2 linked regions of the Syntrophobotulus glycolicus DSM 8271 genome follow. The protein of the gene in region 1 interacts with the protein of each later gene in a pairwise test. Links are inferred from orthologs where the notes say so. Each region holds a gene or a part of one and is shown on either strand. Other genes may lie near its edges. The genes, in order: SGLY_RS13025 and SGLY_RS06040.

Region 1 (12,364 bases):
ACAACGTGTTTATTGAGAACTTCAGCTCGCTCAGCAACATCAAGCTCAGCAACGGCATCTATGACCCGGTGGCGCGGAAAATCTATGTATAAAGTGGCGTGCCCGAGGAGGGAGCTGAGCTGCATGATAGGGAACTTGTTCAGTGAATTGGTTCCTTTATGCGACGGTGATTGCTCCGGCCTCAAGGATGATGACTTCATCATCTCCGGCATCATCACAGGGACAGACAAGAAAGCGACAATCAAGCTCACCGACTACGGATGCGAGTATTACGGAGACGTCCAAGAACTTGAGAGATTGCGGGAAAAGAGGTGTTTGATTCGTGGAGCCTTCCATGCTTCAGAAGAAAGCTGAAATCTTCCTTGACAGGATTTATCCCCTTTTGAGGAACTTCCCGCAGTCCGAGAAGTTTTGCCTCTGCCAAGAGATAAAACAGGCATGTTACAGGGTCATCCGAAACACTATGATGTACAGCGCACTCAAGACGGATGACCGCATCCATTACCTCCGGGAGGTGGACGCAGACCTGAAGCTCCTGCTCATTCATTTTGGGATGGCGAGGAATCAGAAGTACATCACCCAAAAGAAAGCCTATGAGCTGCAAGAGAAAATCTCCGAGCTCGGGCGCATATGCGGGGGTCTGATAAAGGCCCACTACGGGAAAAAGTAACTACTCACAGGGTTGTCCCTGTTTGACCGCTAACCGTGCGATTCGCGGCTACAATTCGGCCCGCTATTGGAACAACAATGGGCAGTCGAATCGCAACGACAACGTCGGCTGGCGGCCCGCCCTGTAAGTCTTTCGTCCGATGCGGTCACGGCTTCATCGGCGAGTCCTTGTTATACTTCAAGGGAGGGGCAATCCTTCACTGTGGAAACGGTGTAAACACATGAACAATGTCATAACTGCCAAGCCGCTTCATGAAAGGGATGCCATTATGACGAACACTACTAAAAGCCCGCTGTTTGACGCAGTTGTTGACTACGACAACATAGCGAAAGGATACCGTGAGACACAACGAGGAGCGCGGAAATTCCAAAAGGAAGCCGTCATCTTCGATATGTGCAGGGAGAGGAATCTCGTCCACTTGTGGCGAGACCTCAAGGATGAAGAATATGAGGTCGGGAAGTACATTCGATTCAAGGTTTTCGAGCCGAAAGAGAGAAATATCTCCGCTCCTCATATTCGGGACAAGACCGTGCAATTCGCGGTTCACAGCGTTCTCAAGGAAGTCTATAAGCCGGTATTTATCAAAGGCTCGTTTGCTTGCCAAGAGGACAAAGGGAATCACAGGGCGGTCGAACACCTTCAGCATAACATGAGGTTGTGCAAATGGAAGCACGGCGGAGGATGGATTCTCAAAATAGATGTCAAAAAGTTCTTTTACTCTATCGACAGGGACATCCTGAAGAGAATCCTTCAAAAGAAAATCAAGGACGAAAAACTTCTCCGGCTCCTTAACAAAATCATTGACTCAAGCCCGGAAGGAGAAAAAGGAATACCGCTCGGGAACGTGACCTCGCAGGACATGGCGAACATCTACCTCGACAAGCTCGACCAGTATTGCGTGAGGTTCCTCAAGGTGAAGTATTACACCCGGTACATGGACGATGTTTGCATCGTGACGCCAACGAAGGAACAGGCCCAGGAGTACCTCAAAAAAATCAAGACGTTCCTTGAGGAGCGACTCGGGCTTGAGACTAACCAAAAGACCAAGATTTTCCCGTTGGAGCAGGGCGTCAATGCCTATGGCTTCAAAATCTGGACGACTCACCGCCTATTGAGGGATAAATCAAAACAGGCGATGAAGCGACGCATTAAGCGTATGGACGAAAAGCAAAAGGCCGGGGAAATGACCAAGAAGGAAGTCGTTCAGGCCGTGAGCTCATGGCTCGGATATGCACGCTGGTCATGCAGCTTCAACCTCTGCAAGAAGATTTTCGCACCATACCCCTATATCAAAGTGGAAGGAGAGATTTATTTTGGCAGAATATCTCGGAACAATCAATCTCGGCGGCCTGTACAAGAGCGGAGTAATCCAACCTCGCCCCACTAAACCGTGGCGCATCAGCTCCGCGCCGACAGGTCAGAGTACAGTCGGAGACATTGCCGACTTTAACACCTTGACCACGATGTCAAGCTGGACTATCGGCAACACTCCGGGAACTGAAGCGAATCAGCTCAAATGGCACAAAATCAAGGACGGAGACAAGACCCTTCTTATTTGTGACAGGGTCATCCTGGCTAATGTGTCGTGGGACGACCTCAACGGCGACAATCGTATTTTTGGCAAAACCATCACTATTGACGGGGCCGAGTACAAGCTGAGAGCTCTGACGGGCGGCAGCAACTACAGGAGCGGAACGGACGCCTACTCCGGCGGTTCTCCGGCTACAAACGAGTGGGACAGATTCGTCACCCGCGAGGAGGTCATCACAGGGCTCCCTGCTCCCACTTCGGCAGACCTTGACTCTACCCTTGCAACGGCTGACTACACGAGCACTCATGGCGATTTTTGGCATTGGGCGGGTATGTATTCATGGTGTCAAGAGACCTACACAGGCAACACCGCTACCCGTGCGCTTCGCGGCTACATTTCGGCCCGCTATTGGAACAACAATGGGCAGTCGAATCGCACCGACATCGTCGGCTGGCGGCCCGTCCTTGAAGTACTGAATACTGCCCCATTGATTTCTGACATAGACCGAAATCTCGGGGACAAAAACGCGGACTTTGTAATCACCTACACGGTCAATGACACCGATGCGTCCGACGTGCTCACAGTAACGGAATACCGCGACGGCGTGCAGACAAACACCTTCACGAATGCAGTCCGGGGGCAAACATACAGCATCAACGTCCCGGTCACAAGCCTCAGCCTCGGCACTCATACCGTCTCCGTAACGGTCAATGACGGCAAGGGCGGCACGGCTACAAGAGTATGGACGTTCCAAAGAGTGAACGCAGCTCCGACCGTCTCGGGAAGTGACCAAAACCTCGGGGATAAAAACCTCGGCTTTCAGATTGAGTACACGGTTAATGACACGGACGGAGACACACTGACAGTTGTCGAGAAACTCAATACTGAAACGCTCAGAACGATAAACAACGCCCCGAAAGGACAGACGCTCACGCTTGAAATCACGAACGAAAAGCTCTTCAGCTTAGCTCTCAACTCGGTCAACACGGCTCGGATTGAGGTCAGCGACGGCAAGGGTGGCACGGCGTACAGGACATACACTTTCAAGCGCGTAAACGCCGCGCCGAGCATCTCGGGAGTGGATGAAGACCTCGGTCAACAGACGGGAGCCTTCTCAAAGACCTACATTGTGAACGACGTCGAAGGCGATGCGGTGATTATCACCGAAAAAATTGACGATACTGTCATCCGAGCATACACCGCAGAGCTCGGCACAGAGGCCACAATCACCCTCACGGAGGAAAAGTGGCTCATGCTGACAAACGGGTCACACTCCCTCAAGATTGAGGCTGTAGACACCAATTTTGCGACGTCGATTAGAGTCTTCAACTTCAGCAAGAACGAGACGGAAATCCTGTTCGAGTTCCCGACTCCGTTCGAGACCGATGCGATGGCAACCAAAGTCCTTGTCACTCCAACATGGCACATCGAGGGCGCGGAGGCCTACGTGTACGCTTGTAATAACGCTTTTGACGACAATCCGACATGGGAAGACATCACAGCGCAGGTCTTCATCAACCGAGTCTATAACTTCATCAATGCGGAGAAAACGGCGACAAGATGGGGCGTAAACATCCGCTTCCATATTGTCAAAAACCCCGGATATGAAGGCGAAGTCTCAATAAATGGATTTGGAGGTGCGTTTGAGTAATGCCTGAATTGTTAAATCCAAAGCCTCTCTCTGAAATCAAGAGGGAAAAGGTAGAAAAGGCCCAAGAACTAAATATCGACCTCTATGAGGCCGTGGCCGGACTGTTTGAGGAATTGCTTGAAGCAAATGCAAGGATTGCCGCGCTTGAAGAGCGTGTCAATACACTAACACAAGGAGGCGGGCAGTAATGGCAGCAGTCAAGAATTACATGATTCCCGTATACGCTGCACTCATTAAGAGGGAGAAAAGGGACATCGAGTCCCTCCCTGAAGAGTACATCGTCCCGGTGGCTGAGTATCTGGCGGCTGAAGTGGAAGGCGCATAGACCGCTTAAACCGGGCAAGACAAAAGGAGGGGCGGCCTCGCGGCTGCTCCCTCCCGGATGTCTTAAATGGCCTCGCTCTTTTGCATGAATCACCCCCTCCGGGGCGGTCGATGCAAGCGAACGATACCTCGGAAATACTTCTGAGAAACGGTGTAATTTTTGCCAAAAATCTTGTCCCTTTTTGCCAAAAATTTTGTCCGGCTACAATAAATCAGTGATTACATAGATGCAGGGGGAAAGAAATGGACAAGAAAAAGAAACGGATCATTATCGCTGCGGTAGTGATCATCTTGCTTGCCCTTATCGGCCTGAAGGTGGTCAAGGCCATGGGGGATAAAGCGGCGAAACTGGCTGAGGAGCAAAACAGACAGACCTATACTCCTGTCGAGGTCCTGACGGTCAAAGCTCAGGATATTGCTTCCAATGTTCTCTTAAGCGGCAAGGTTCAGGCCGATAAGGAAGCGCCGGTTTTGGCCAAAACTCCCGGTAAGGTGACCGCGGTCTACGGCAAAGTCGGGGACTATGTCAGAAAGGACCAGGTGCTGTTCAGTCTGGATAAAACGGATGTCACGCGTGCCTACAACCAGGCTGCGGCCACGCTTCAGATGGCTGAGGCCAATTACCGGACCAGTATGGATAATTATGAAAACAGCAGGAAAAATGTAGAGCGGATGAAGGAATTATATGCGGCCGGGGCCATCAGCAAGGTGGAGCTGGATCAGGCGGAATTAGCGGCGTCGGACGCGGTAAAAGCCGCCATTGAGAGCCAGCTGGCTCAGGCCAAGGCAGGGTATGATACCGTAGAGCAGACGATGTCCGATATGGATGTCAAGGCCCCGATTGACGGGATTTTGACCTCTTTCGATGTCAGTATCGGCACGATGGCGACGAGTGCCGCTCCTTCGGCTTCCGTGGTTGACCTGAACAGGGTCTATGTCGAGGTCAGTATCAGTGAAAAAGAGATCAATCAGATTAAGAACGGGCAGGAAGCAGAGGTCTCGATCCCGTCCGCGTCCCTGAAAACCGGGGGCAAGATTGAGGAGCTCAGCGTGGCCGCGGATGCCCGGGGAAAATACAGCCTGAAGGTTTATCTTAGTAACGGGGAAAGAAAGATCAAACCGGGGATGTTTGCCAATGTGACCCTGAGTGTGGCCTCCAAAAGCAATGTCCTGGTCATTCCTACCGATGCCGTGGTCTTCCACGAGGAAAAGAATGTGGTTTATCTGGTCAAGGATAACCTTGTCACGGAGAAGGAGGTCGCCGTGGGGCTGGAAAACGGCACGCAATCCGAGATCGTCAGCGGCTTGGCTGCCGGTGATGTGATTGTGGTCAAAGGCCAGAGCTTGATCAGTGACGGAGCGGAGATCAAGGTGGTGACCAAAGACGGGCAGGCGGTGGAAGGGAATGCTGCCGGCACGGCAGAACCCGGTAAAGCGGGAGGAGGAGCTCAGCAGTGAGAATATCTGAATCCTCGGTCAAAAGACCGGTTACGGTATTAATGTGTGTCCTCATTGTGATTATTTTGGGGATAGTTTCCTATACCCGTATTCCTCTTGATTTGCTGCCGGATATGGATATTCCGGTGGCGGTCGTCAGCACCTCTTACCAGGGGGTCGGTCCTCAGGAAGTGGAAAAGCTTGTGACCAAGCCGCTGGAACAGGCCGTGGGCACCGTACAGAACTTAAAAACCATTTCCTCCTCCTCTTCTGAGGGCAGCTCGCTCATTATTGTCCAATTCAATTACGGAGTGGATATGAATAACGCCGCCCTCGATCTGAGGGAAAAGGTGGATCTGGTCAAAGGGGCACTGCCGGATGATGTCAGCAGTCCCATGGTTTTTAAATTCGATCCGACGTCTATGCCGATCCTGACCCTGTCTTTGTCCTCAGAGGGGAAAAGCCTCTCCGAGCTGCAGAAGCTGGCGGAGGATACGGTGAAGCCCAGGCTGGAGAGGGCGGAAGGTGTAGCCTCGGTCGATGTCAGGGGCGGGACCGAGGATATCGTGGAGATCCGCACCAAAGCCGAAAAAATGCAGGGTTACGGGATCAGCCTGGATACCCTGGCCGGGATACTGAAGGCGGAAAACCTCAACCTGCCGGGCGGAGATGTCCAAAAAGGGTCCCAAAAGCTTACGGTAAAAACCACCGGAGAGTTTTCGTCGGTGGACGATATTAAACAGCTCCTGGTTCCGCTGGGGAACGGGGCCAATATCCAGCTGATGGACATTGCGGATGTGGAGCTGAAGCCGGATGAGCAGACGACGATTTCCAAGGCCAATGGCAAGCCGAGTATCAATATTTCCCTGATGAAGCAATCCGGTTCCAATACGGTCAAGGTTTCGGAAGCGGCCCAGGCGGAAATCGCCGGTCTGGAAAAAGAGCTTGACGGTGTAAATATCACCTTAGTCAATGACTCTGCCGATTATGTCAAGAAGAGCCTCAACCAGGTATTTCATGAAGGCATGGTCGGCGGGCTGCTGGCGGTCCTGATTTTGTACCTGTTTCTGCGCAATGTCCGCACAACCTTGATTATTGCCACCTCTATCCCGATTTCCATTATCGCGACCTTCAGCATCCTCTATTTCTCGGATATTACCCTGAATATGATGACTCTGGGGGGGCTTGCCCTGGGAATGGGCAGGCTGGTCGATGATTCGGTCGTTGTGCTGGAGAATATTTACCGTTTCCGTCAGAACGGGTACTCAAGAACCGAGGCCGCGGTCAAGGGCTCCTCGGAGGTGATCGTGGCGGTGATGGCTTCCACACTCACCACTCTGGCGGTTTTTCTGCCAATTGTTTTCGTGCAGGGCCTGACGTCAACCTTATTCAAACAATTTGCCCTGACCGTCAGCTTTTCGCTGGCCGCGTCTCTGGTGGTGGCCGTCACGTTGGTGCCGATGCTGGCCGCTAAACTGCTGAAGATCAATCATCAGGACAAGGCCCCGGATGGGGAGGATTTTGATGTGGAATCCATGGCCAAAGCCGAGGGCGGCATGCGTCCGCCTGAGGAAAAGCCCGCCAGGTATTTTCTGAGAATCCGGGGCTTGTTCAATAAAGCTTACGCCAAATTTGACCAGGGCTACGAGAGTCTCCTCAGTGTTTATAAAGATATCCTGGCCTGGTCTTTGACCCACAGAGTCAAGGTGGTTTTGTTTACAACCGTGTTTTTCTTTCTCTGTATGTCTTCCCTGGCTTTTGTCGGGTCGGAGTTTATGCCCCAGTCTGATGAGGGCTATGTCCAGGTGACGGTAACTTTGCCTGATGGCTCAAAGGTGGAGAATACGGCGGCTTTCATGAATGAGCTTGAGGGGAAAATGGAAAATGTGCAGGGAATCGACACGGTATTTATCGAAGCCGGTTCTGCCGGTGAAAGCGGCCTGGTCGCGGCCAAGGGCAATACCGGCACCATGAACGTCAAGCTGGTGCCTCTGGCTCAGCGCCGCGGTGTTCAGGAGATCACCGATGAGATCAGGAGACTGATTCAGGATACTCCGGGGGCCGAGCTTAAGGTTGCTCCTTTGCAGAGCATGTCCATGGGGGATGCCGGGGAGCCGATCAGCATTATCCTCAAAGGTGAGGAGCTGGAGACCCTGAAGGAGGTCGCGGATGATGTTGTGGGGATTGTTAAAGGGGTCCCCGGCACCCGTGAAGTCAAATCCAGCTATGAGGACGGAATCCCGGAGGTTGAGATCAGTGTCAACCGCCAGGCCGCTTCCCAGTACGGGTTGACGGCGGGACAGATCGCTTCGACGGTCAGGGCTTCTCTGGCCGGAACAACGGCGACCAGCTACAAATATGACGGAACGGAAATCGATGTGGTTATCCGGGGCGATGAGAATTTCAAGCAAAATATTCAGGCCCTGGAGCAAATCCCGATTAACAATACGGCGGGAAATACGGTTTCCCTGAACCAGGTCGCCGATATCTCAATCAAGAGAGGGCCGGTTTCCATTGCCCGCCAGGACCAGGTGCGCACAGTTACGGTCAGCAGCCAGCTCAGCGGCAGGGATGTCGGGAGCGTGTCCACGGATATTCAAAAAGCTTTGGATACTTACCAGATGCCGGACAGGTACACCTATGAGATGACCGGTCAGCAGAAAGAGATGATGGATGCCTTTGGCGATCTGGGCCTGGCCTTGATCCTGGCCGTTCTCCTGGTTTATATGGTGATGGCCTCGCAGTTTGAGTCCCTGCTCTATCCGTTTGTGATCATGTTTTCGATGCCGATTGGCTTTGCCGGAGGGATTCTGGGTTTGTTTCTCACCGGCAAGTCGTTAAGCGTAAACTCTATTATTGGTTTGATTATGCTGGCGGGGATCGTCGTCTCCAATGCCATTGTCCTGGTAGACTATATCAATACCCGGCGCAAGGTCTATCATGAAGACCGCAATACGGCCATTATCAAGGCCGGGCCCATCCGTTTGCGGCCTATTCTGATGACGGCGCTGGCGACCATTCTCGCTATGCTGCCGATGGCGCTGGGGGTTGGCGAAGGAGCGGAGCTGCAGGCCCCCCTGGCAATCGTCGTTGTTTTCGGGTTAACCTTATCCACAGTTGTGACCCTGGTGCTGATTCCTGTGATGTATACCCTCTTTGACGATTTCAGCAACAAGGTGAAGGGGATGTTCTTTTCCGGCAAGGGCGGGGACAAAACAGGGGACAGCGAAAAACCGGCAGTAGCAATTGATCCCGGAAACCCTGTTCAGGGGTAGACCGGGACCCGGAAGCCGGCATGAAAACATTCTCAGCAGGATGAATAACAGAAGAAGGGGTTGGAGCATGGGCAGGGAGGAACGCAAAATTCAGATTCTTAAAGCGGCGGTCAGGGTATTTTTTCAGCAGGGCTTTGAACGGGCCCGGATCGAGGAGATCGCCGGGGCCGCAGGGATCGGTAAGGGAACGGTCTATGAATATTTTCCAAGCAAGCAGCAGCTTTTTGATGAAACGATGTTATTTGCCGCGAATATTTTTATTCAAGAGATGAAGGAAAGTATGGACGGCGCAGAGACCATCAAAGACAAGATCATCGCTTTTGCCCGGTATCAGACTTCCTTCATTCATAAGCATTCGCCGGTGCTGAAGATCCTGTGCTCCTCCCAGGTGAAGGCCAGGGAAATGGGGGCGGCGATCCTCCAGCAGAACGCCAGGCTTACACAGCTCTGGCGGGAGGTTTTGCAAAAAGCCAAGGCTGAAAAGGAACTGAAGGAAGGCCTGAATGAAGAGCTGGCGGCAGCGGTCATTATCGGGACAATCAATCAATATTGCAACAAGAGCGTGATTTTCCAGCAGGAAAATCCGGAGACGATTTTATATGAGGAAGTCGCCGATATGATTTTTCACGGCATCAATGGAACGAGCAGGTAGTCTGGCCGGCCTTACACCTTGAAGTTCAGGTTGATGATCCCCACTTTGGCCAGGGCCTTTAACAGGATCAGGGCCAGAGGGAACAGGAAGATGCCGACGACCCCGATGATTTTGAACCCCAGCCAGATGCTCATCAGCGTGGCCAGGGCGCTCAGGCCGATGCTTTCACCGAGGATTTTCGGCTCCAGAGCCCTTCTGATGACCAGAATGATGATAAACACGACCAGCAGTCCAGCGGCCAGGAAGGTGTTGCCCAAAAGGAGCGTAACAAAAGCCCAGGGAACAAAAAACGAGCCTGTGCCAAGGATAGGCAGAACATCGACCAGAGTGATGAAAAAGGCAATCACATAGGCATATTTCACTCCGAGCAGGGTTAAGCCGGCGAAAGAAAGAATGTAAGTTAAGGTGCTCAAAATCAGCTGGGCTTTCAAAAAGCCCAAAGTGGCCTGACGCAGGTCGCTGAAGATGAAGAGCACCTTTTTTTTGGAGGATTCCTTGAAAAAGCTGTAAAACCGGCTGTGGATTTCCGTTAATTTCAGCTGGAAAAGAAAAACGGAGACAAAATAGATGATGGCGAGGAAAAAGAAATTGGGAATTGCTGTGGACAGGCCGTAGGTATACAGGCCGAGGGCCGCAAAAAGGTTCGGGTTGGTGATCTCGCTGAGCAGATTATTCAAGCCGTTGGTGAGCTGGAGGGACAGGCCGGGCGGCAAAAGCTCAAGCAGGCTGGAGATATCTTTGCTGAGCAGGCCGAACCAGGCCTGAATCTGGGGAAGATGGTCCTGGATATAGGAGAACAGGTCCAGGGACTGCAAATAGATCCGGCTGGCAAGAAAGAAAAAAAGAAAGGCCAGGCATCCGAGAAAAGTGAGATTGGTGATGACGACCGCGGGAACGAGGGGAATTTTTAACCGCCTGCCGAGCTGACAGGTCAGGGGGTCAAGGGCGGTGGCCGTAAAATAGGCCAGGATAAAGGGTACAAAATGGGGAAAGGTCGTAAAGATGAGGTAAGGAACGAGCAGGGTCAGAACAAGGGTCCCGACGACCACCAGGACTTTTTTGGCGTATTCTGTATAACTGGTCATGATCTTCATCCTTTTATCAATTGATTCATTATTTTGTTATTATTATAATTAATATTGTTATATTATACCATCAATCCGGGGCAGAATGTTTGGGCCTGTCGGTAAATTTTCCATAACAGAGAAGGAGGTTCGGTTTATTTGTTGAATTAAGACAATCAGAAAACAAAAAGCAGGGGGATTTCAGGGGATGAAAATTCAGAAAATGAAAATAATAAACGGAAAAATTTTGAATAAACCGTATTTGTTGGCCTCACTCACGGCATTGATCTTTATGTTCGGCTTTCTTTTCGGGTCTCCTTTGAGGGCCTATGCCGGTGATTCCGTCCTGGAAGAGGTAAAAACAATTTTACAGTATAATTTTGTCGATGAGGTCAAGCCGGAGGTTCTTGACGCTTCTTCCGTCGAAGAGGCGGTAAACCGGCTCGGCGATCCCAATACCCAGTACCTGACGGCGCAGGAATACAATAACCTGATCAGTACCCTGGACAGGTCGGTGACCGGAATCGGAATCGAGCTGGAGGTCGTTCCGCAGGGAATCCTTGTGACCAGGGTATATGCCGGTTATCCTGCCGATCAGGCAGGGATAAAAGAAGGGGATATCATGACGGAGGCCGACGGACAGTCCCTGGCCGGCCAGACCTCGGAGCTGATTGTATCCAAGATCAGGGGGGCGGAAGGGACGACGGTCAAGGTCAAGCTATTACGCGACGGCAGCCCTTTGGAGCTGAGTATACAGCGGACGGTGATCAACCTCCCTCAGGTGGAAGGGGTCATGCTGGATAAGGCCATCGGGTATATCGGCCTGTATTCCTTTGGAGATTCCGCGTCGGAACAGTTCGGCGAGGCGGTGAAGAACCTGAAGGGAGAAGGGGCGGATTGCTGGATTATCGATCTGCGCTATAATGGCGGCGGTTACACCAAAGAGGCGGAAGAGATCCTGGGGTATTTTATTAAAAATCAGGCCGCCTATTATACCAAGTTCCGCAACCAGGATTATGAGGAATATTTGCCGGTCAGGCAGGAGTTTACCCTCAATGATCCGGTCATTATCTTAACCAACCAGTATACGGCCAGCGCCTCGGAGATTTTGACGGGCGCCTTGAAGGATTATGGGAGCGCCCTGGTGATGGGAGAAAATACCTATGGCTCGGGCAGGGTGAAGGGCTTGTTCACGTTGTCCAACGGAGACATCTTTAAGACATCCCTATCCAGGTTTTACTCACCGTTAAAAACAGCGATTGATGTGGTCGGCATCAAGCCTCAGATTGATCTGACCGGAACAGATGAGCTGGCGGCAGCCGTCCTGATGCTCAATCAGAGAGGACTGGCCCAATCTTCCCCAAATACGGGGACCGGCGCGGACAGGAACGGCTATTTGCAGGTCAAGGCCGCCGGCGGCGACTATGTGCTTTCTCTGGCGGAGATGCGGGAAGAAGTATTTTGGCAGGCGGCCAATAAGATTTTGGATGCCCTGCCTGCGAGTTCTTTGAAGATAGGGAGCAAAAACGGCTGGGAGGCCTTTCCCGACAGCCTGCTCAAAGACCGGCAAAAGGTGTTTTATCCCGGCTATTTGAATAACGGCAAGCTGGACGGGGTGGAGCTGAATAAAACCTTTACCATTACCTTCCCGGAAGATCTTGACCGGGCTTCGGTGGCCCTGGACAAGGTCGAACTGATTGAGGTCAAGACCGGTGAAAGGATGCCGCTGGAACTGATTTTTGACGGGTCTTCGGATCAGT
Region 2 (12,177 bases), 1.4 Mb from region 1 along the record:
CTGCAACTATGTGCTCTGTCTGGAGCAGGGGACGATCAAGGAGCAATACCCCCTGGATGAGGCCGGTTTGAACCGGCTGCGGCATTTTTTTGAATACGGGGAAAAAGAGGGAATATCTCTCAAACGATCATAGCGGCAGTGCTTACGCCGGAAAAGACATCGCCTAACCTTCTAAGCCTTTAGGGCCGTTTAAATAAAGAAAAGCCGGGAAACCGATGACCTTCCTCATCTGCTTTCCCGGCTTTATCCTTTCCGGTCCACCCGGCGTCCTGCTGCCTGTTTACAGGGACCGGGCGGCCTCATTTCCCTGCCAGATGGCGTCAATCACGTTGCCTGGCGTTTTGGCGTCGCCGATGACCTGACACTGGGGCACGAGCCGGGCCGCCATCGCGGCCACGTTTCCCGGGTCGCTCTTGGCGCCCGCGGCGATCACCACGGCCTCGGCGGCGATGCTCTCCCGGCGGCCGTCCTTCTCCACGGTCACACTGTCCGTGCCGATGGCCACACATTTGGACCGGACATGGACATCGATCTTGTTGACTTCCAGAAGCTGCATCATATGAGGCCGGATATACATTTCCAGGTCCTTGCCGACCTGGTCCAGCCGTTCAATGATGCAGACCCGCTTGCCCTGTTCCACCAGAAATTCAGCGGCCTCCAGGCCGACCAGACCGCCGCCGATCACCGCCACCTGGTGTTCCCTGATCCGCACATTGCCATTGATGACCTTGCGCGCTTCATAGACATTGCTGCCGCGCACCCCTTCCACCGAAGGAATGAGCGGCTCCGAGCCCGTAGCGACAATCACGGCGTCCGGCTGCAGGGCTTGAATGCGTTCCGGTGTGGCCTTGGTATACAGCCGCACGTTGACACCTGCCCGCATGGCCAGGTAGCCCAGATGGCGGGCGGCGTTTTCCATCATCACCTTATGCGGGGAACGCCCGGCAATGATATACTGGCCGCCCAGGTCGCCCGTCTGCTCGAACAGGGTGACAGCGTGACCGCGCTCGGCCGCCACCCGGGCCGCTTCCAGTCCGCCCGGACCGCCGCCGATCACCAGCACCCGCTTTTTCTCCGGCGCCGGCTTGATCTCGATCTCGGTCTCGTAGCCGGTCAGGGGGTTAAAGACACAGCTGGTCACCTTGCCGGCAAACATCCGCTCCACGCAGCCCGAGTTGCAGGCCACACAATGCCTGATCTCTTCCGGCCGGTCCTCCTGCGTCTTCCGGACAAAATCCGGATCGGTGAGCAGGATGCGGCCGAGAGAGATGAAATCCGCTTCCCCGTTTTGCAGGATCTCCTCGGCAATATCCGGGGTGTAAATCTTGCCGGCGACAATCACAGGAATCTGGACATTCATTTTAATCTGGGAAGCGTTGTAGACATTGACACGCTCCGGCAGGTAGTAGGGAGGAACAGTATACGGCATGGCCCCGTAGCAGCCCTGAGAAATATCCAGGGCGTCGATCCCTTCCGCTTCATAGAGCCTGGCGGCCTTGATGCCCTCTTCCAGGGTAATGCCGCCCGGATAATTTTCCCGCGCCGACATGCGCATCAAAACCGGGAAATCGGCCCCGACCGCGGCCCGCACGGCCCGGATCACCTCCCGCCCGAACCGGGCCCGCCGCTCCAGATCACCGCCGTATTCGTCAGTACGGGTATTGGAATACGCGTTTAAAAAGCAATCGATCAGATAACCGTGGGCCCCGTGAATCTCCACGGCGTCAAAGCCCGCTTCTTTGGCCCGGCGCGCCGCCTCCCCGTAAGCGTCGATAATCTCCCGGATCTCACCCAAGGTCATGACATGGGGAACCTCCTGGATCATCGGACAGGGTACCGCGGAAGGGCCCCAGCACTGGCCGCCGAACTCAGCGCCCGGATGCTGCCTGCCGCCATGCCAGAGCTGGATGCAGGCTTTGGCGCCCCCGGCCTTGATGGCGGCGGCCAGCTTGGCCAGCCCCGGAACAAATTTATCGTCATCAATCCCGAGGATCAGTTTGGCCGAAGAGGTGCGGTGCACACTGGCAATCTCCACGATATTCATGGCGCAGCCCCCTGCGGCCCTGCGGGCCTGATAGGCGATCATCTGCCCGGTCACAAAGCCGTCCGCCACAAAATGGGTGCCCATCGGCGGAAAGATGGAGCGGTTTTTCAGGGTCAGGGAACCGATCTTCCCCGGGGAAAGAAATCTTTCGTAAGACATGCTTGGCCTCCTCGTGTCAAAATTTTGGATGTCCTTAGTATAACCGGCTTTTCCATTAATAAAAGAATACAGAGCCTGCGGCTGCCGGGCGAGCAGGACGGTTTTTTGCCAATCACAAACGGACTTACTCAAAACTGCGTAAGTCCGCTTTTTGTTCAGCCGGCCGGGGCGCTGCTCCGCCCTGAGGATGCAGCCGGGCATTTCCGGGCCCTCCTGAAAAAGGCACCTCAGCGACAGCCGCACCGGGATACTGCCGCACTTTTGGGGAAGCTATATTTTCTCATCAACTACCCAAGTGATGAAATGATCAACCAGTTCCAGTTTTTTTGTTTCGCACAGCTTGATTTTTTGATTAATTTGAGAAAGCAGGCCGTCATTTTTGTGTCTGACAATGCCCAGCAGGAAGTAATCCGGCGTGATGTCCAGAACTTCGCATATTTTAAGCAATGTTTCAATGCTGGGAATAGAGTGATTGTTTTCTATGTTGGAAATATGGTTGTTGCTCAGTCCTGTAGCTTCCGCGACGTCGTCCTGCGTCAGGTTCAACACTTTGCGCCTTTTCGCAATCCGCTCACCTAATACTTTGTAATCAATCTTCAAATCTTATCACCTTGTTTACTTTAGCAATTATGAACCGCATTCTTAACAAAGTACAGAGGTATTTATACACTTGTAATTGTATTTTTATCGCTATATAATGATTCTACTACCTTTTTAGTTGTATCTAAAACTGGCTTTGGAGGAGATGCTTTGCTTACAATCGGGATCTGTGATGACAGGCCGTTGTGTCGTCGGTTATGGGAATCCTTTCTTCGTCTTTATGAAAAAGAAAAGGGGCTGTTCTTTCATGTTCACCAATTTGACAGCGGTGAACGGCTCCTCGAAGAAATTGACAGGCAGGGTATGGTTTTTGACCTTCTTTTTCTCGACAACAGCATGAAAAAGCTGACCGGTCTGGAAACCGCCAGACAAATACGGCAATCCGCCGCCATGGCGGGCTGCAGTATCGTGTTTGTGACCTCCGCGGAGGATCATGATCAATTCATGCCGGTCCAGCCTTTGCAAGTGGTCAGCAAGCCCGCTACCCAGGAATGTATTGGTGAGATTTTGGACAAGGTGCTGGCCCAAAAGGACTGTGCGCAGGCTTCACCTTCCTGATCTCACCGGCTTCAATTTCCTTTACTCACCCACCCTTTCAAGACACAACACAACGGCACACCCTTGCCCTGTCGCCGCCAGTGCCCACTGCCGGCCCCATAACGACTTTCACCGCCAAATCGCGCGCCCATGGACGGCGCACCTGAAAAAACCAGCAAGGAAAAATGATTCCTGCTGGTTTTGTGTCGATTAATCCGGTTTCGGAGGACCCGCCCGCTCATTGCTTCCTTAACCCCCGTTTCCCAGGGATTGTCTTTCCTCAGTCCTCTCCCTTGCTCCTCCCGTCAGCACGGCCGCCGGCCAGAACAGGCATCCTGCCCTGAATCCGCCCCAGTCTGAGGCGAAAAATCCAAAACTCCTTTGTAAAGCAGTCTGGCAATCAGCTCGGACATTTTTGGGGTCGGTTCCCTCATCCCGTCCTGCAGCCATTTCTGGATAATACTCAAAGCGCCTGTGACGGCAAAATACTGCAGGTATTCTGAGGTTCTGGAATCAAGGACGAGATTGTTGTGAATATCCGTGATGATTTTTTGCTGGGCGAGCAGCATGATTTCTTTGTGAAACGTAGAATCACCGTACTCGCTGAGCAGAATCTTGAACAAGTCGGCATTTTGGGCGATATAGTCCAGGATCTGGTTCATCAACTGCATGGTCTGCGCCGTCGGCTTGGCGAAGGCGTCTTTGGCGATGTGCTTTTTCACTTCGGCAATCACTTCCTGCTCCAGCTGCTTCAGCAAATCATACTGGTCCGTATAATGGGCATAAAAGGTGCTCCGGTTAATATCCGCCGTTTCGCACAACAGCTTGACCGATATCTTGGAGATCGGCCGCTCCCGCATCAACTCCATGAGACTGTTTTTCAACAGCATTCTCGTATATTTAACCCGGCGGTCTGTTTTTTCTGTTTTCATGACTGCTCCTTTTTCCATTTTTGAGGATAACCGACAAAACTCCCAACTCTGTAGCAAAATGCACAATCTCAACAAATCTGCCGGTTGAAACTGGACATTATGAATATTATAATTCAACAATGAAGGTTATTCAACATTATGTATGATAAAATCGCAAACGCTTAGAGGAGAGGAGCAATCGGGATGACAAAAATCATCAAAGCGCGCTGGATCATTTTTACCCTGTGGCTGGCGGCCACCATCGCCCTAACGGCATTTCAGCCTGATATCAATGCCATCTTGAGACAGCAGGGCCAGCAGGCTCTCAGCGCGAACAGTCCCACAGCGGCCGCCCAGGCCCTCTTCAGTAAAATGGAGATGTCCCAGGGCACCGACAGCCTGCTCGTTTTTTATGACGAAAACAGCATTTCCGCCGAAGAAATGGAGCGCATCCGGGCCGGAGTGCAGGCCATCCGGGACAGCGGCTCCGAACTGGGGATCTCGAAGATCATCGATCCCTTCAGTACGCCTGAGGCTGCGGACTCCCTGATTTCAGGAGACGGGACAACTGTCATGGTCAGCTTCAAGCTTGACCAGAAAGCGGGAGAAATAGATGATATTGAAAACGCCATTGCCGGCAAGCTCGGCAATGTCCGGGCGGAGCATTATCTGACCGGGGAGGATTTTATCCAAAATGATTATCTTGAGGCGGCGTTGGCCGGCGTCGAGAAGAGCGCTGTCCTGACCGTGCTCTTTATTTTCATCATCCTGATCATCCTGTTCAGATCGGTGGTGACACCCCTGGTCTCCCTGGCGGCTGTGGCCTTTTCCTATCTGTGCTCGATGGGGATTGCCGCCCAGTTGATTGCCAACACCGGTTTTCCGGTCACCAGCCTCACCCAGGTTCTCCTGGTCCTGATCCTTTTCGGGATCGGGACGGACTACAATATCCTGCTCTTCAACCGTTTCCGGGAAGAACTGGCTCATGGCTGTCCGACTGATGAGGCCATCCTCAATACCTACAAATCCGCAGGCAAAACCATCGCCTACAGTATCCTCACCGTCTTTATCGCCTTTTGCAGTCTCATTTTTTCCGAATCCCCCATTTATCAATCCGGCATTGTGGTCGTGATCGGCGTCGCCGTTCTTTTGCTGGAAATCATGACCCTGACTCCCTTGTCCATGAAGGTCCTGGGTCATAGGCTCTTCTGGCCTTCCCAAAAAACAGGCGGCCACCGGGAAAGCACCCTGTGGGGTAAAATCTCCTCCGCTTCAACCAGGCGGCCGGTGATTGCTGTTTTACTTATCGCTTTGCTGGTTGCGCCAACCGTCTATTTTCACGAACAAAAACTCAATTTTGACAATATTGCCGAGCTTGGTCCTGCCTATCCCTCGACCAAAGGCTTCGCCATCGTGGCCGACCATTTCGGGCGGGGCCGGGCTATGCCGGTCAGTGTTATTATCGACAATCATGCGGCCCTTGATCAGAATGAGGCCCTTGCCGTTATCGACACCCTGACCGAAAGACTCAAGCAAATCGAGGGGGTCGATCAGGTCTCCTCCGTCACCCAGCCTCAAGGAAGCCCAATTCCCGATTTTTATATCGGCAGCCAAGTCGGCTCTGTCAACAGCGGCCTGAGCCGGACGCAGGACGGTACGGAGCAAATCGCGGACGGACTGAAGCTGGCTCAGGACAAGCTGGGTTCCGCTGATTTTTCCCAGGCCGGCCAGATCGCGGACGGCACAGTCCGGCTGCAAGATGGCATGACAGCTCTGACCGATGGCCTGAAGCAGGTTCAGGCCGGGCTTGCCGGCGGCTCGCCTGATTCCCCGACCCTCAGCAACGGGATGGCGGTCCTGGAAACCAATCTGGCCGCGATGAGCGGAGGGGTGGCCGCTTTGGCCGCCAATTATGAAACCATCCAGGCCGGTTATGCCCAGATGGGCGCCTCATACCAACAGGCGGCCCAGGCCCTGCTCGGGGCCAAAAGCGCCCTGACCCAGCTGCAGGCAGTCATCACAGCCCTCGGCGGCAGCTACGCCGGGGCCCAGAGCGATCCCAATTACCTGCAATTACAGCAGAGCGTGGACAGCTTAACCCAATCCTTAAGCGGAATCACCCCCCAGGGAATCGAAGCCCTGAATGAAAACTATGCCGCCCTCTCTTCCGGCTTTGCCGCCGCCAATCAAAGCCTGGCGGCAATGAGAAGCGGTTTGGAGCAAATCTCTTCCGGGCTGCAAGAGCTGCAAAGCGCCCTGGATACAGCAGCCTCAGGCCTCGGCACAATCGCTGAGAATATGGACAGTGTCACCGCCGGGCTCAGCCAACTGGAATCAGGACAGCAGCAGCTTGCGGCCGGACTTGACGGGTTCAGCTCCTTCGGTACCCGCTTAAAGTCTGTCAACAGCGGCCTGGAACAACTTTCCGCCGGTCTGGGCCTGACAAACGGCTTTCTCTCCCAGCTGAATACCAGCCAAACCTTCCATCTGCCCGCAGAAGCCCTGACTGACGAAGGCTTTCAGCAATCCCTGGAAATGTTCCTGTCCGCCGACCGGACCATGACCAAAATGATCATTGTGCTGGATGCTGATCCCTACTCCGAGCAGGCCTTAGATACGGTCCGGCAGATCAACGAGACCCTGACGAGCGGACTTGACGGCACAGTCCTTGCCGGCGCCCAATTCGGCGTGGCGGGCCCGAGCGCTATGACTGCCGATATGAACGATGTTCTGAATCGGGACTTAAACAGGATGATCGTAATCGTGCTGACAGGGGTATTCCTGGTGCTGCTTCTGGTGATCAGATCCTTGTGGCCGTCTGTTTTCATCACGGCCTCCCTGCTGGGGGCCTACTATGCGGCTATGTTTGCCCAAAACTATATTTTCCTCAATTTGCTGGGCCTGGAGGGCATCTCTTCCTATGTTCCCTTCTTCTCCTTTATTGTGATCGTAGCCCTGGGGGTCGATTACAGCATCTTCCTGATGATGCGCTTTAAGGAATACCCCCAACTGTCGGCCAAGGAAGCGATTGTTCTGGCCTCCAGACATACAGGCGGAGTAGTGACATCGGCAGCCCTCATCCTGGGCGGCACCTTCGCCACCCTTCTGCCCTCCGGCTTAACTCTTTTAGTGCAACTGGCGGCAGCGGTCATTGCCGGCTTAATCGTGCTTTGCTTCATCCTGCTGCCTGTCTTCCTGCCGGCGGTGCTGGCCCTGCCGGACGCCGCAGCAAGACTGTTCCCCAAAAAGAAGCAAGGCTTAACCGTCAAAGAGGATTCCGCGGTCTGAGGGGTGAAGCATCGATCCCGGACGGGCAGCGCTGATGGTGCTTATTTTTCCGGCCTCAGCCTTCCCGCCCTGTTCCTCTTCCCTCCTGTTCTTCTTCCTTGCGGTTCCAGCGGCAAGGCGGGCCCTCTGGCCTCTTCTGCCCGCAGGATGCTTTTCTCGAAGAAGCCCTTCGGGCCATGTGACACTCTACCGGCTTATCGCCGGCAACGGTTCAGTTTTGTTTTTCTTCCTCAACTCTTTTCATAAGATCACTCCAATAATTGTTTATATTATTAAATACATGATCAGAATGTCTCATCACAAATTCCTTGAGCGCTTCATTATCGCTATCTTTTATCACAAATGCGAAAAATCTTTTTTTCACTTGATTAAAAATGTCAACTTGATTCTCCTGATTTAAGCTTGAAAACAAGTCGGCTATTTCAGCCGTATACGCATTGATTTCCTCGGTAATAGAGGTCATAGAACCAAGAATATCTCCTATTTCTAAATCCTTGGCAGCCTGTTCACTCCTAAGGCTTTCTGGCTGCCGGAGTCTTTCTGCTTCTAATTTTCCCTTGGTATCGGCGGACAATTGACTGCGCCCTGAACGGAACTTCTCCTCGATTGAGGAATATCCATCATTTAGTATCGCAGAGTTATGGATATCACATTTTTTTATCAATTCATCGAAACCTGTTTTGATCTCTCCATCCAATAAATTTTCAGAAAAGTATCGAAGTGCCGCCGTAGAACTTTCCAATTCTACCCGAGCTTCATGAGAATCGAGTTGTTCCCCATGAAATTGGTCAGATAAATCAAATCCGACGTGATGCTCCCAGCTAAATACATCATCCATTCCGTCAGTAATTTTCATTAATATTTGTTCTGTTTTTTTCAGGTGTTCATTTGACATCTCGTCATAAAATCCAACATTGTGCAAAAAATTACTGAACACGAGCCATTGGTCATTGCCGTTTACAGCAAATTCATCAGTACCTTCATTCTTCAAACGGGTTGCCATGGCCTTCTGATATAATTCTTCCCGATCATTTTGCAACTTGTCCACCGCTGAATCAGCAAATAACATCTTGGCTTTATCAGACAAAGATACCACTGCAGGTATTTCCTGAAAACCGATTTTCTCCAGTTCTGCCGTAACTTCCTGCATCTTCGTCATGGGGGCAGACCGCATGCTGTTTTGCTTTGCCATCCGCTGATTATATGCCCCCATGAAGTAGGTATCCGTGTTGATGTTCATGTGATTAGCCTCCTTAACCAAGCTTGCAGCAGTCCATCACGGCAAGCACAGATTAGAAATCAATCTGTCTTGACCGAGAAATTTATCCGCATTGAACGACTGAACAGATTCGAAAAGAAAACAATGTTTTTTCAAAACTTTCATTTATGATATATATCGAAAAAATTGCTGAAATCATTAGATGTATCGCTGTCTGTTGACGCTCATCCGTTATGTTTAGTTTCCGCTTTTCCGCGAATCTTCTTCCCTTTATACTTTGTCGTTGACATCTAACAACTTTTTAATTACAATAAAGTTGTTAGTTATCTGGGGCAACTGCTATTTGATCACTGTGTTTTAAGTTTGGGAATCCTGTTTGACCTGCTGATCCCATAGGGGCCAAAAATCGGATTGCTTACACACCTTAAGTCAGACTGAATTCCACTCTTTTTACGTTTGGTTATCCAATAGCGCGAAAATTCATGACGCTTTTCTTTTCTGTTCAGTGGCAAGGAAGCCCCATGGTCATCAAAGGGCTTCTTTTTTTATATCATAAGATCATAAGTAACCTTATCCAAGGTGAGAGGAGAGAGAGATGCGTTTTTTTGACAAGCCATTTACCGCGGCGATTTTTGATATGGATGGAACGATGTTCGATACGGAGCGTTTGCGCATGGACATGCTGAAAAAGGCGGCGCGGGAACTATACGGCGAGGAGATGGACGACGGACTGCTGATCGATTGTCTGGGTGTGAGCGCCATCACGGCGGAGCAAATGGCGCGGGAGCGTTACGGGCAGAACTACCCTTACCGGGAAATACGCGCCCGTGCGGATGAAATGGAGCGGGAATACATCCACAGGCAGGGTGTACCGGTCAAGGACGGGCTGTACAATTTGCTGGAGCGGCTGAAAAAAAATGATGTTTTCCTCGCACTGGCCACCTCCAGCCGGCGCGCCGTTGCCGAAGACTATTTGATTCAGGCCAAGGTCTACCGCTATTTCAATATCCTCGTCTGCGGGGATGATGTGGCAAAGGGCAAGCCTGATCCGGAAATCTTCCTGAAAGCGGCGTCCGAGCTGATGTGTCCGCCGTCGGAATGCCTGATTTTCGAGGATTCACCAAACGGTCTGGCAGCTGCCGCCGCGGCGGGCGGTATTCCTATTTTTATTCAGGACATAAAGGAGCCCGAGCCCGGCGTCAAGGCCCTGGCCTTTCGGGCGTATGACGCGATGACCGAGTTTCTGGACGATTTCGCGCCATTCACCCCAAAGCTTCCCATGCCGAAGCTGAATGAACAATTTCCGCTCAATGACGAGAACATCACGGCCGGCATCCATGGCTTCGGCGCTATCGGCGGCGGGTATTTGGCGCCGATTTTCTCACACTGGGACGGATATACCAGGCCCCGCCGCATCATTGGCGCGACACGCAACCAGCTGATGATCCATTTGGTCAACGCGTTGGGAAAATATCGGATTCGCTATGAGAGTCAGGCCTATTTTCAGACGATATCCCCGGTGTGCCTGATCCACATGGACGATGAAGCGGCTATGTGTTCAATGTACACGCAATCGGACATCATCGGCCTGGCCCTCCCTGAAAACGCGATCCGACAGCAGGCCGGAACCATAGCCTCCGGGCTGCGGGCCCGTTATGCAAGCCTCGGAAAGGATCTGACAATCCTGATCGCCATGAATAAGACGGGGGCGGCAAGGTTTGTTCGGCAGCATGTGAAAAGCGCCCTAACCTCCATCACGGACACGGCAGAAACGGAACAGATATTAGCCCGAACCCGTTTTGTCGAAACGGTGGTCAACCGTATGGTGATGCCGGTTTCGGAAGATTTCCTGCTGTCCAAATTTCAAAACGACTTGTATCTCCTGCACCATAACATGCAGGATATTTTTGATCACATGAATGAGATCACCCGGTTTTTCCTGCAGATGGCCAAGAGCTCCGAACACAAGAGAAAAAAGCTCCAAACACCGGCTTGGACGGAAACGGAGCCGGTCAACGTGTCCAAGAGCCTCTCCGTACTCCGTCATTTGTCTGACGCAGTGAACGAGGTGACCAATACAATGTTTATCGCCGAGCCGGATATGCCTCTATATGCGGCTTCCGGCAGCCCGGTCGTGGATTCTCTGCGGCAAGTGATCGTGGTCGAGGATATCCGGAGCCTGCAGGAAATCAAAAACAAGCTCTCCAACGGTACGCACGCGGTCATCGCCTGGTACTCTATGCTGCTCGGCTATCAGACAATCGGTCAAGGAATGGGTGATCCGCGCGTGGAGTCGCTGGCGCGGCGCATGATGAAACAAGAAATCATGCCGGCCTTACTAAAAGAAGCCCCACAATTCGACCGGTATATTCAGGATTTTATCGGCAGTTTTATCAAGCGATGCCGGAAATCCTTCAAAGATAGATGCTCACGCGTTGGCCGGGACGTTCTGCGAAAGCTGCAGCGGGAAGAACGGATTATCGGCACTATTCGCCTGTCGCAGTCCTACGGGATCACAACGGACGGGCTTGAATTCGGCGCCGCCTGCGCCATTCTGAACTGTGTACTCGCGGAAAAGCCGGTTGACGCCGAGGCGAAAAAGGTCAAATCCCTGTATGCCGCTCATCATTCGGTAGCCGATGTGCTCTCTTACTCAGGGGATTATCACAGGGGCCTCTACAAAGGTCTGGACCGGGAGGCGGACCACGGCCTGATCATGCGCGTCCAAAGCCGGTTTGACGCCTTGCGGGAGTCTTTGGATCATCAGACAGCGGGGAGGTATCCGCATGAGTGATTGGGTATACCGCCTGATGGATAACACCGGGCTGAGCCAAACCGCATCCGATTATCTCGCCACAGCGGTATGCGTCCTGGTGATCGCCCTGTTGAGCGGCGCTGCTTACCGCCTATTCAAAGGTGTCTTTCTGAAGCTCATCTTCAACATTATTTCCCGAAGCAGCACCCGGCTGGACGACGTCTTTCAGGAGCACCGGGTATTCGACCAGCTGCTGATTTTTGTTCCTGCCCTCATCATTTATCTGCTGTCTCCCCTGCTGAAAGACGGCCAGAATTGGCTGGCGCGGCTGGCTGTCTGCATGATTATCTTCGGCATCCTGCGAACAGCGGACAAATGTCTTGGTGTGGCGGATACCCTCTACAGAAAGACGGAAGCATCCAGAACCAGACCGATCAAAGGCTTTCTGCAGGTCATTAAAATCGCGGTTTATGTCCTCGGGATCATCGTGATGGTCGGCGTGATTCTGAATCGCTCTCCCGCCCTGCTTCTGGGCGGAGTGGGCGCGGCCAGCGCCGTGCTTCTGCTCGTGTTCCAAAACACGATCCTCGGCTTTGTGGCAAGCATCCAGCTTACGGAAAACAAGATGCTTCGCATCGGCGACTGGATCGAAATGCCGGCCCAC

What was found.
Region 2: the proteins of SGLY_RS13025 (region 1) and SGLY_RS06040 interact in binary tests that used the Bacillus subtilis proteins (3 or more experiments, as listed by UniProt). The link is inferred for Syntrophobotulus glycolicus DSM 8271 from one-to-one orthologs.

The regions. Positions count from the first base shown.
Region 1 is NC_015172.1:2,628,259-2,640,622, reverse strand. The notes cover bases 5,231-9,088. They hold SGLY_RS13025 (efflux RND transporter permease subunit), read left to right. Parts: upstream 5,231-5,630; coding sequence 5,631-8,888; downstream 8,889-9,088. Other genes in these bases: SGLY_RS13020 (TetR/AcrR family transcriptional regulator), read left to right, coding at 8,956-9,088; SGLY_RS13030 (efflux RND transporter periplasmic adaptor subunit), read left to right, coding at 5,231-5,634. Outside these bases: SGLY_RS13060 (hypothetical protein), read left to right, coding at 1-92; SGLY_RS13055 (PDZ domain-containing protein), read left to right, coding at 124-354; diversity-generating retroelement protein Avd, read left to right, coding at 335-670; SGLY_RS13045 (reverse transcriptase/maturase family protein), read left to right, coding at 891-2,057; SGLY_RS13040 (hypothetical protein), read left to right, coding at 1,984-3,852; SGLY_RS13035 (hypothetical protein), read left to right, coding at 3,852-4,040; SGLY_RS18170 (CD1375 family protein), read left to right, coding at 4,040-4,177; more of SGLY_RS13030, read left to right, coding at 4,420-5,230; more of SGLY_RS13020, read left to right, coding at 9,089-9,540; sporulation integral membrane protein YtvI, read right to left, coding at 9,552-10,625; SGLY_RS13010 (S41 family peptidase), read left to right, coding at 10,813-12,364. UniProt on the Bacillus subtilis protein: Required for self-resistance to surfactin, an antimicrobial lipopeptide surfactant produced by B.subtilis. Also required for swarming motility.
Region 2 is NC_015172.1:1,195,157-1,207,333, reverse strand. Bases 4,069-7,739 are described here. They hold SGLY_RS06040 (MMPL family transporter), read left to right. Parts: upstream 4,069-4,455; coding sequence 4,456-7,539; downstream 7,540-7,739. Other genes in these bases: SGLY_RS06045 (TetR/AcrR family transcriptional regulator), read right to left, coding at 4,069-4,272. Outside these bases: SGLY_RS06065 (ABC transporter ATP-binding protein), read left to right, coding at 1-133; SGLY_RS06060 (oxidoreductase), read right to left, coding at 281-2,404; SGLY_RS06055 (helix-turn-helix domain-containing protein), read right to left, coding at 2,474-2,803; SGLY_RS06050 (LytR/AlgR family response regulator transcription factor), read left to right, coding at 2,954-3,361; more of SGLY_RS06045, read right to left, coding at 3,646-4,068; SGLY_RS06035 (hypothetical protein), read right to left, coding at 7,751-8,779; mtlD (bifunctional mannitol-1-phosphate dehydrogenase/phosphatase), read left to right, coding at 9,354-11,552; SGLY_RS06025 (mechanosensitive ion channel family protein), read left to right, coding at 11,545-12,177.